2 regions of the Stenotrophomonas sp. YJH_SMC_14-1 genome follow, and region 2 is predicted to be linked to the other one. Evidence: predicted binding sites of a transcription regulator. Region 2 holds the regulator's gene; the other holds the start of a gene.

The links. The regulator FliA, encoded in region 2, starts transcription of late flagellar genes. The targets are predictions, from matches to a motif close to TAAAGTTTNNCNNNCNNNGGCCGATAA.
Region 1: a site for FliA is predicted at 1,620-1,646, ahead of AC5P9P_RS14080 (methyl-accepting chemotaxis protein). Genes of this name have one in related genera too.

Annotation. Positions count from the first base shown of each region.
Region 1 is NZ_JCAFVK010000005.1:205,878-210,380, forward strand. Features, by position in the region: gene AC5P9P_RS14080 (methyl-accepting chemotaxis protein) at 1-1,501, opposite strand, end outside; gene AC5P9P_RS14085 (NAD-dependent epimerase/dehydratase family protein) at 1,711-2,604, opposite strand; partial or broken gene AC5P9P_RS14090 (S41 family peptidase) at 2,703-2,982, opposite strand; gene AC5P9P_RS14095 (KGG domain-containing protein) at 3,104-3,409, shown strand; gene AC5P9P_RS14100 (MFS transporter) at 3,420-4,503, opposite strand, start outside.
Region 2 is NZ_JCAFVK010000015.1:27,178-31,680, reverse strand. Features, by position in the region: gene AC5P9P_RS20075 (chemotaxis protein CheA) at 1-377, opposite strand, end outside; gene AC5P9P_RS20070 (protein phosphatase CheZ) at 380-985, opposite strand; gene cheY (chemotaxis response regulator CheY) at 985-1,377, opposite strand; gene AC5P9P_RS20060 (RNA polymerase sigma factor FliA) at 1,435-2,178, opposite strand; gene AC5P9P_RS20055 (MinD/ParA family ATP-binding protein) at 2,175-3,062, opposite strand; gene flhF (flagellar biosynthesis GTPase FlhF) at 3,049-4,503, opposite strand, start outside.

The sequences.
Region 1 (4,503 bases), on a different contig from region 2:
CCGCGGCGGCGGCCAGCTGCTGGATCTGCTCGTTGATCGCGGCCAGGTTGCTCTTGGTGGTGGCCATCGCTGCGGTGAACACCGCCTTCTCGCCCGGCAGCGCTTCCATGTCCACGCTGAGGTCACCCACCGCGTAACGCTGCATCACCTCGACCAGGCGCTGGGTGACCGCATTGCTGGAAGCCACCAGCTGGTTGCTGTCGGCCACCATGCGGCCGTACTCGCCGGGGAAGGCAGTGGCGTCCATGCGGTAGCTCAGCTCGCCAGCATCGTGGCGGCGCGCCATTTCCGCCTGCGCCGCCATCACCGCCTGCAGCTGCCCGCGCATGCCCTGCATCGCGTCCAGCAGGCGGCCCACTTCATCGTTGCTGCGCGCAGGCAAGGTGCTGTCGAGCTTGCCGGCGGCGACGTCACCCGCCACCCGCACCGCTTCGGCCAACGGGCGGATCGCCAGGCGGCGCAGCAGCACATAGACGCCGGCACTCAGCGTCAGCGCGGCCACCACGCCCACCAGCAGCGTCAACCACAGCAGCTGGCGCGCCTCGGCCACGATCACCGCGTGCGGCATCACCACGCCCAGCGCGAAGCGCTGCGGGGCATTGCCCACGCGTAGCGGCACGTAGACGCGCACGTTGCCGGCTGCATCGGGCGTGAAGGCTTCGAACCGGCGGTCGGCGGCGATGTCGGCCAGCATGCTGCGGGTCAATGCGTCGGTGCGCGGCTTGCCGATCTCGGCGGCATTCGCCGAGGCCAGCACCACGCCGTTGGGCGAAAGCAGCTCGACGCGGCCTGCGCCCATCGGCGTCAGCGTCGCCAGGTGCTTCTGCAGCGCCGCCAGCGAGAAGTCGACGGTGAACACGCCGAGGAAGGTACCGTTTTCGACGATCGGCGAGCTCAACGTGCTCATCAGCACCTGCTGGCCGGCGATGTCGTAGGCATAGGGCTCGCTTACCTTGGGCAGCTTGTCGCGGCTGGGTACCACATACCAGTCGGCCGAGCCGTCGGCGGCTTCGGTGTAGTCGGTCATGGTCGACTGCTGCGGCTTGCCGTCATGCCAGGCCCAGTAGCTCATGTAGCGGCCGCTGGCATCGTGCATCGCGGTATTGGCGAACTCGGCATCCTTGCCATCGAAGGCATCGGCCTCCCACATGGTGCTCTTGCCGAGCCACTCCGGGTGGGTGCGCAGCTGCTCGCCCAGCACGGCAGCCAGGCTGGCGCGATCGGGCACGTCGCCCCGCGCACGCTGGGCGAGCACGGCTTCGACCATGGCATCGTTGCTGGCAAACGCCGTGCCCAGGTCGGCGGCGACCTGGCGCGCTTCAGCGTTGGCCTCGCTGGTCATGGTCTGGCGCGAGGCATCGATCAGGCTGGCACTGGCCTGGCGATAGATCAGGAACGCCGTCAGGCCGAAGCACAGCAGCGCGATGACGGCGGTGCCCAGCATCAGCTTGTGGGCGATGCTGCCCGGGCGGCGGGCAGCGGCGGAACGGGAAGAAGGCATGGAGGGGTCCGCAAGGCAGTTCAGGACGACCGGCACCGGAAGGGCACCGCGCAGGCGCGCGATCCGTCGCGCAGGCCACCGGCCGCCGGGACCCGCCCGGCGCAGGAAGCGCACCGGGTTAGCGGCCGCCTGCCAACGAGGTTGAGGCGACCGGCCTACACATTCCTGAATCCACTCAGGGACGGGACAGGGATCCGTCCCCGCTTCCCCTATTCGGCCACCCGATCCTTGATCCACTCCGCGCGTGGCAACACCTCGATGCTGCCTGCGGCGTACTGCTGCAGCACGGCGTCCGGCCCGAAACGCGGCTGCCACCCCAGCTCCCTGCGGATGCGGGCGCTGTCGTAGACGCGGTCGACGCTCAGCGGCAACGGCCAGCCGCGGCGCTCGAACTCGGCCAGCAGCTGCGGTACGCGCCGGGCCAGTACATTGCGCGGCTGGGTGGCCAGTTCCAGGCAATCCTCGCGCCGGAACGGGGTCGCGGCGCAGGCGATGTAGCGGGCGAAGGCCGGCCCCTCATCCAGCAGCAGCGCGGCATGGGCACTGGCCACGTCACGGGCGTCGATCCCACGATGCAACCGGAACATCGCCATCCGTTCCGGCGGTTCCGGGAAGCAGCGCCCCATCCGCAGCACGCGCACCCCGAAGTCCGGTGCGGCGGCAGCTTCAGCCAGGGCCTCGGCCTGCAGCTTGCTGCGGTGGTAGATCGTTCGCGGCAGCGGCTCGGTATCCTCATCGATCCAGCGGCATCCCCCTGCCACCACCGCGTGGCCGTACAGCGCGGTGGTACTGGTCAACACGAACCGCCGTGCGCCTGCCTCGCGCGCCGCCTGCAGCAGGTGCGCAGTCGCGTCCACGTTGATCTGCTGGAACACCGCGTCCGGTACCAGGCCGACGTGTGGCGCATGCAGGGCCGCGGTATGGATGACCGCGTCGACGCCCTGCACCGCGCGCACGACGGCTTGATGATCGGTGACATCGGCAATGATGCGCGTGGTGGCAAACGGACTGCGGTCCAGACCCACCACTTCATGGGCAGCCGCCAGCGCGCCGAAGATCGCGCGCCCGATCCGCCCGGAACTGCCGGTCAACAGAATCTTCATTGAGTCCATTCACTCGAAGCGCCCGGGAACTACCGGGATGCTTCGATTCTAGGCATGCAACGGAACATCTGCGATAGGACGACCGCGCAACTGTGCGTTCATCCTGACGACTTCGGCGGAGCCAGCAGTTGACGCGCGATGGAGAGTGGATCGTCGCCGCCTGCCGCGTGGGGCGCGACACCGGTCCGTTCGCCGTTGCCACCGGTGCGCAGTCTGATCGGTTGCCGGTCGGAACGTTTATCCGATAGCCATCGGGCAGCAGCACAGGACCATCGAACATATGTGCGGCACCGCCACTGCGGCCGCCGGCCTTGCCGCGCATCCGAGGGCCGGCAGTGAATACGCGACGAATGCGGCCGCCGGGCCGGCTGCGTGATCATCCCCGTGCGCAGGGCGCGTGAAAACCGGGGCGAAGATGGCGACCTGGACTTAGCGTGCGATGGCCAAGCATGGACGCCGTCGCCCACGAAGGCGGCGTCCACACTGCAGGAGATTTCACATGACTGAGCAGAACCCGCGCAGCTCCAACCGGGGCTTCGCCTCGATGGACCAGGACAAACAGCGCGCGATCGCCGCCAAGGGCGGGCGCGCGGCACATGCCTCCGGCAATGCGCACGAATTCAGTCCGGCCGAAGCACGTGCCGCAGGCCGCAAGGGCGGCGAAGCGATCAGCCGCGACCGCCAGCACATGGCCACGATCGGACGCGAAGGTGGACACGCACGCCACGCCAACGCGCGCCAGCAGCAACAACAGCCTCAGGCGATCGAACGCACGGCAGAGGACCCGCAACGCCAGCAGGGCTGAATGCTGCGCGTCAAGCCGATGCACGCTGCCGATGCAGCCCAAGCGCCGCAAGCAGGGCCAGCGCACCCGCCACCGCCATCGCCCAACCGAACCCGCTGGCCATCGCACTGCGGTACCAGGTCAGCACCTGCGGCGTGGCGTGCATCGAGCCCGGGTGCAGGATCAGTTCACGCGCCTGCGCAACAAGCCGCTGCTGCCCTGCGGCCTGTGCGCAGGCGGCGAACTGCTGTACGGCACGCTGGCCCATCAGGCTGCCCATCAGCGCGATGCCCAGGCTCATGCCTGCCTGGCGCAGCGCGTTCATCGTGGCTGACGCGATACCTGCGCGTTCGGCCGGTGCGTTGGCCATGATCGCCATGCCGGTCGCCGGCACCGCCAGCCCCATTCCAATGCCAAGCAGCATCAGCACGGCAGTGGCATAAGCGCGCGAAGTAGCCGGTTCGAACGTGGCCATTGCGCACAGCGCCACACCGGCCAGGACGTAGCCCAGCACCAGCGCGGCATGCAGCCCGAGGCGGGCAACCAGGCGCCCGAACAACAGCGAGACAACACCCATCAACAGGAACTGGGGAGCCAGCTGCGAGCCTGCCAGCGCGGCGCTGTGCCCCTGTGCCTGCTGGAAGAACAGCGACAGGAAGAACAGGCTCGCATAGGCGGTGAAGCCCAGCACGAACGAGGCCAGGTTGAGCATGCGGAAGCGACCGTCGGCAAACAGGTCCAGCGGCAGCAGGGGGCGTGCCACCCGCCGCTCGACGATGCCGAACAGGATCAGCCCCGCAGTTGCGGCGCCCAGCGCCAGAAGCGTCACCGGGGCCAACAGGCCCTGCTCACCGATCGCGATCAGGCCATAGCACAGTGCGCCCAGCGCAACGATGCTGAGCAGCTGCCCGGCCGGATCCAGCGCGGCGTGCTGCGGGTGCCGTCGCTCGGCGATGCCCCAGGCGCCAAGCACAAACGCCAGCAGCCCCAAAGGCAGGTTGATCAGGAAGATGCTGGGCCAGCCGGCCCGCTGCACCAGCGCACCGCCCAGCAACGGGCCAAGCACCAGGGCAAGCGCGCTGAAAGCGGACCAGCCACCGATCACGCGTGCACGC
Region 2 (4,503 bases):
CCGTTCATGTCGAACTGCGCGATCAGGTCCGGCGGCGCATAACCCGGCTCGGTGCCGGAGGACACGGCGTCCAGCATCGACTGCAGGTAGTCCAGCGATTGCTGGGCGGCGTCGAAGTGGTGGGCCTGCAGCACCGCCTGCCCGGCACGCGCGATGCCCAGGGCCTCTTCAGCGGCGTGGCACAGCTCGACCATCGCAGTGACGCCAAGGAAGCCGGCACCGCCCTTGAGCGTGTGGTATCCACGGAACACCGCGTTGAGCTGCTCGGTGTCCTGCGGTGCCTGCTCCAGCGACACCAGCTGTTCGCCCAGGCGATCCAGGATTTCCTGTGCCTCGATGATGAAATCGGCAGTGATGTCGTCGGATACCGCGCTCATGCTTACAGCCCCAGATCCGACAACAGGTCGTCGGCGTCGTTCTGCGAGACCGCGTGGCGGTCCAGTCCCTTCAGTGCCGGCCCGGCCAGTTCCGGGTCGGTGCGATGCTGTTCCGGCGGCAGGCCGAGTGCGCCGAAGCCCTCGTGCACGCGGCGGACGATGCCGACCACGCGACGGATGATCTGCCCGGTCAGGTCCTGGTAGCTCTGGGTCAGGGCGATCTCGGTCAGGTTGTGGCGGATGCGCTCGAGCTGCGCGTCCTGGCCCGGCTGCAGGCCTTCAGCACGCAGCTGTTCGGTCAGGCTGCGGCATTCCTCGGCCAGGTCCAGGGTGCGGTGCGTGGCCTGTTCGGTCATGGCCACCACGTGGTCCAGGCGTGCGCAGGCGTCGTCCAGCTCACCGGCCTCGCTGGGCACGGTCGGCAGCTCACCCAGTGCCTGCCCCAGCTCGCGGGCCAGCCGCGAGAGGCCGCTCATCATCGGCTGCGTACGCAGCGCGACCAGTCCGTCGATGCGCTGCCGCCAGGCGGCCTCGTCACCGGACTCGAGTGCGTCCAGGGCTTCCTGCAGGCGCAGGGCGAGGGCGCTCTTGTCGACCGTGGTATCCATCAGGCGCTGGCCGCCAGGCGTTCGAAGATCTTGCCGAGCTTCTCTTCCAGCGTCTGCGCAGTGAACGGCTTGATGATGTAGCCGTTCACGCCGTTCTGGGCGGCTTCGATGATCTGTTCGCGCTTGGCTTCGGCGGTGACCATCAGCACTGGCAGGGTCTTCAGCTTGGCATCGGCACGGATCGCCTTCAGCAGCTCGATGCCGGTCATCACCGGCATGTTCCAGTCGGTGACCACGAAATCGAACGGCTGGCTCTGCAGCAGCGACAGCGCGGCATGCCCGTCCTCGGCTTCGGCGGTATTGGTGAAGCCCAGATCGCCCAGCAGGTTCTTGACGATCCGACGCATGGTCGAGAAGTCATCGACGATCAGGATGCGCATGTTCTTGTTCAAAGCAGAGTTCCTTTGTTGTTCATTCCGGGCGGCCGGGGGCAGCCGCCTCGGGCATGTTCATTCTTCCAGGCCGGCGTCCGCCGCCTCGAAAATCTTGAGCCGGCCACGCAGGCGCAGCACCGCCTGGCCGTGGATCTGGCAGACCCGCGACTCGCTCACGCCGAGCACCGCGCCGATCTCCTTCAGGTTCAGTTCCTGCTCGTAGTAGAGCGAGAGCACCAGCTGTTCGCGCTCGGGCAGGTGGCCGATGGCCTTGCCCAGCTCGCGGCCGAATTCACCCCGCTCCAGCACCTGCTGCGGGGTCGGGCCGCCTTGGGCGACGGTGTCCAGCTCGCCCTGGTCCTCGATGCGCGACTCCAGGCTCAGCACCTGGCCACGTGCGGCGTCCTCCATCAACCGCAGGTATTCGGGCAGCGGCATCTCCATCGCGGCGGCCACCTCGGTGGCGCTGGCGGCGCGGCCGCTGCTCTGTTCCAGGCGGCGGATGGTGGCGGCGGCATCGCGGGCACGGCGGTGCACCGAGCGCGGCACCCAGTCGCCACGGCGGATCTCGTCGATCATCGAACCGCGGATGCGGATCGAGGCATAGGTCTCGAACGAGGCGCCCTGGTCGGCGTCGTAGCTGCGCGACGCTTCGATCAGGCCCATCATGCCGGCCTGGATCAGGTCGTCCACTTCAACGCTGGCCGGCAACCGCGCGGCCAGGTGGTGGGCGATGCGCCGCACCAGGTCCGAATGCTGGGCGATGACCTCGTTGGCCGCCGAGCGCTGGACTTCCCTGTACTGGGCTGCGCCTTTCATGCGGCCACCCCGCGCTGCTTGAGGATGCGCTCGAGGAAGAACTCGACGCCGCCACGCGGTTCGGTCGGCGCCTGCCAGCGTGCGGTGCGACGCGCGATCTCGGTGATCGCCAGCGCGGCCGGGCTGGACGGGTAGGCCTTCACCACCGGCTGCTGGCGCTGCACCGACAGGCGCAGCCAGTCGTCCTGCGGCACGCAGCCCAGGTAGTTCAGCGAGACATCGGCGAGGAACTTCTCGCAGACGCGGGTCAGCTTTTCGTACAGCACGCGGCCCTCGTTGGGGTCGCGCACCATGTTGGCCACTACCTGGATGCGGTCCACGCCGCGTTCGCGCGACAGCACCTTGATCAGCGCGTAGGCGTCGGTGATCGAGGCCGGCTCGTCACATACCACCACCACGGTGTCCTGCGCGGCCTGGCAGAAGGTCAGCACGCCGTCGGTGATGCCGGCGGCGGTGTCCACCACCATGATGTCCAGTTCGCGTTCCAGCTCGGAGAACACGTTGACCAGGCCGACGTGCTCGGCCGGGGCCAGCTCGGCCATGTGCCGGCGGCCGGACGCGGCCGGCACCACCAGCACGCCGTTCGGGCCTTCGACGATGACGTCGTCCAGCGAGCAGCGGCCGGCGACCAGGTCGGCCAGCGTGAAGGTCGGGTTCAGCCCCAGGATCACGTCGATGTTGGCCAGGCCCAGGTCGGCGTCCAGCAGCAGCGTGCGCTTGCCCATGCCGGCCAGTGCCACCGCCAGGTTGGCGGACACATTCGTCTTGCCCACGCCGCCCTTGCCGCCAGTGACGGCAATGGTGCGCACAGGGCCGAGCGGCTCGCTGCGGGTGGCCGACAGCGGGAAGGTCTTGGTCAGCTTGGCGTACTCACGCGACGGCATGGTTCAACTCCGGGTTGCAGGGCATATCGGCCGCGCGGCGCAAATCTTCAAGGCGAAGTACGAGATTGGCCGCACTGGCCCGGTGCAGGTCCTCCGGAACGTCCTGGCCATCGGTCACCCAGGTGATCGGCAGGGCGTGGTCCACGGCCACTGACAGGGCGTTGCCGAAGCGGCCGGTCTCGTCCAGCTTGCTCAACACCAGGCCCTGCAGGTTGGCGGCGCCGAAGCGGCGGACCACCTCGTCCATGTCGCCGAAGCTGGTGTTGGCCGGCAGCACCAGCAGGGTGCGTACCTGGCGGGCGGCGCGCAGCCACTGCAGCTGCGCGGCCAGCGCGCGGTCGCGCGGGCCCAGGCCGGCGGTGTCGATCAGCACCAGCTTGTAGTCCTTCAGGCGTTCCAGCAGCTGGTCCAGGTCGGTGCCGCTGTTGGCCTCGTGCACCGCGATGCCGAGCTGGCGGCCGTAGCCGTACAGCTGCTCGCGGGCGCCGATGCGGGTGGTGTCGGTGGTCACCAGGGCCACATCGCGCGGCGCATGCTTCTCGGCGAAGCGCGAGGCCAGCTTGGCGATGGTGGTGGTCTTGCCGGCGCCGGTCGGGCCGACCAGGGCGATCACGCCGCCTTCTTCCAGCGGGTCGACCGGGGCGATCGGCAGCTTGCGCGAGATCAGCCCCAGCATCAGGCCGCGGCCACGATGGGCTTCGGTCTCCAGCGGGATCTGCATGGCCACGTCGCGGGCCAGCCCGGCGTCGAAACCGTACTCGTCCATCAGGTCCAGCGCGGTGGCGCGCACCGGGCTGCCACGCAGGCGCTCGTCGGTGAAGCGGTTCATCTCGCGCTCGATCACCTGGCGCATGCCGGCCACTTCCTGGCGCAGCTGGCGGATCTCGGCGTCGTCCTGGGCAACCACGGTCAGCGTCGGTGCCGGGGCCAGCATGGGGGCCGGGCTGGCTTCGCCGGCGGCTTCGGCCGCTGCCGGTTCGCTGGCGGCGATCCCGGGCTGCGCTTCGGTCACGGCAGCGGTCGGCAGCGGCGGCGGCTGCACGGCCGGGGCCACGCTTTCGTCATGCATGTCCTGCGGCGGGTCGATCTGGAAGCGGGCGCGGTTGGCCGGCACGGTGGCGGCCGGTGCAACGATGGCCTCGGCGAACGGGGCGAAGCTCTGTTCGGGCAGCGCCGGTTCGTTGACGGCGGCGCGCGCCAGGGTGGCGGCGAAGCCGGTGCTGCCACGGGTCGGCACGATCTCGTCGGCGCTGTCCAGGGTACGGCCGGTGGCCCCAACGGCCGCACGGGCGAGGGCGGCCACCGCCGAGGTGGTGGCGGCGACCGGTTCCGGCGCCGGGGTGCTGCTGCGGCGGCGGGTGACCGCGGCGATCACCGCGTCAGCAGCGGTGCGCGGCTTGGGTGCCGGCGGCGGTGCGACATCACGGCGCGAGGCTTCCAG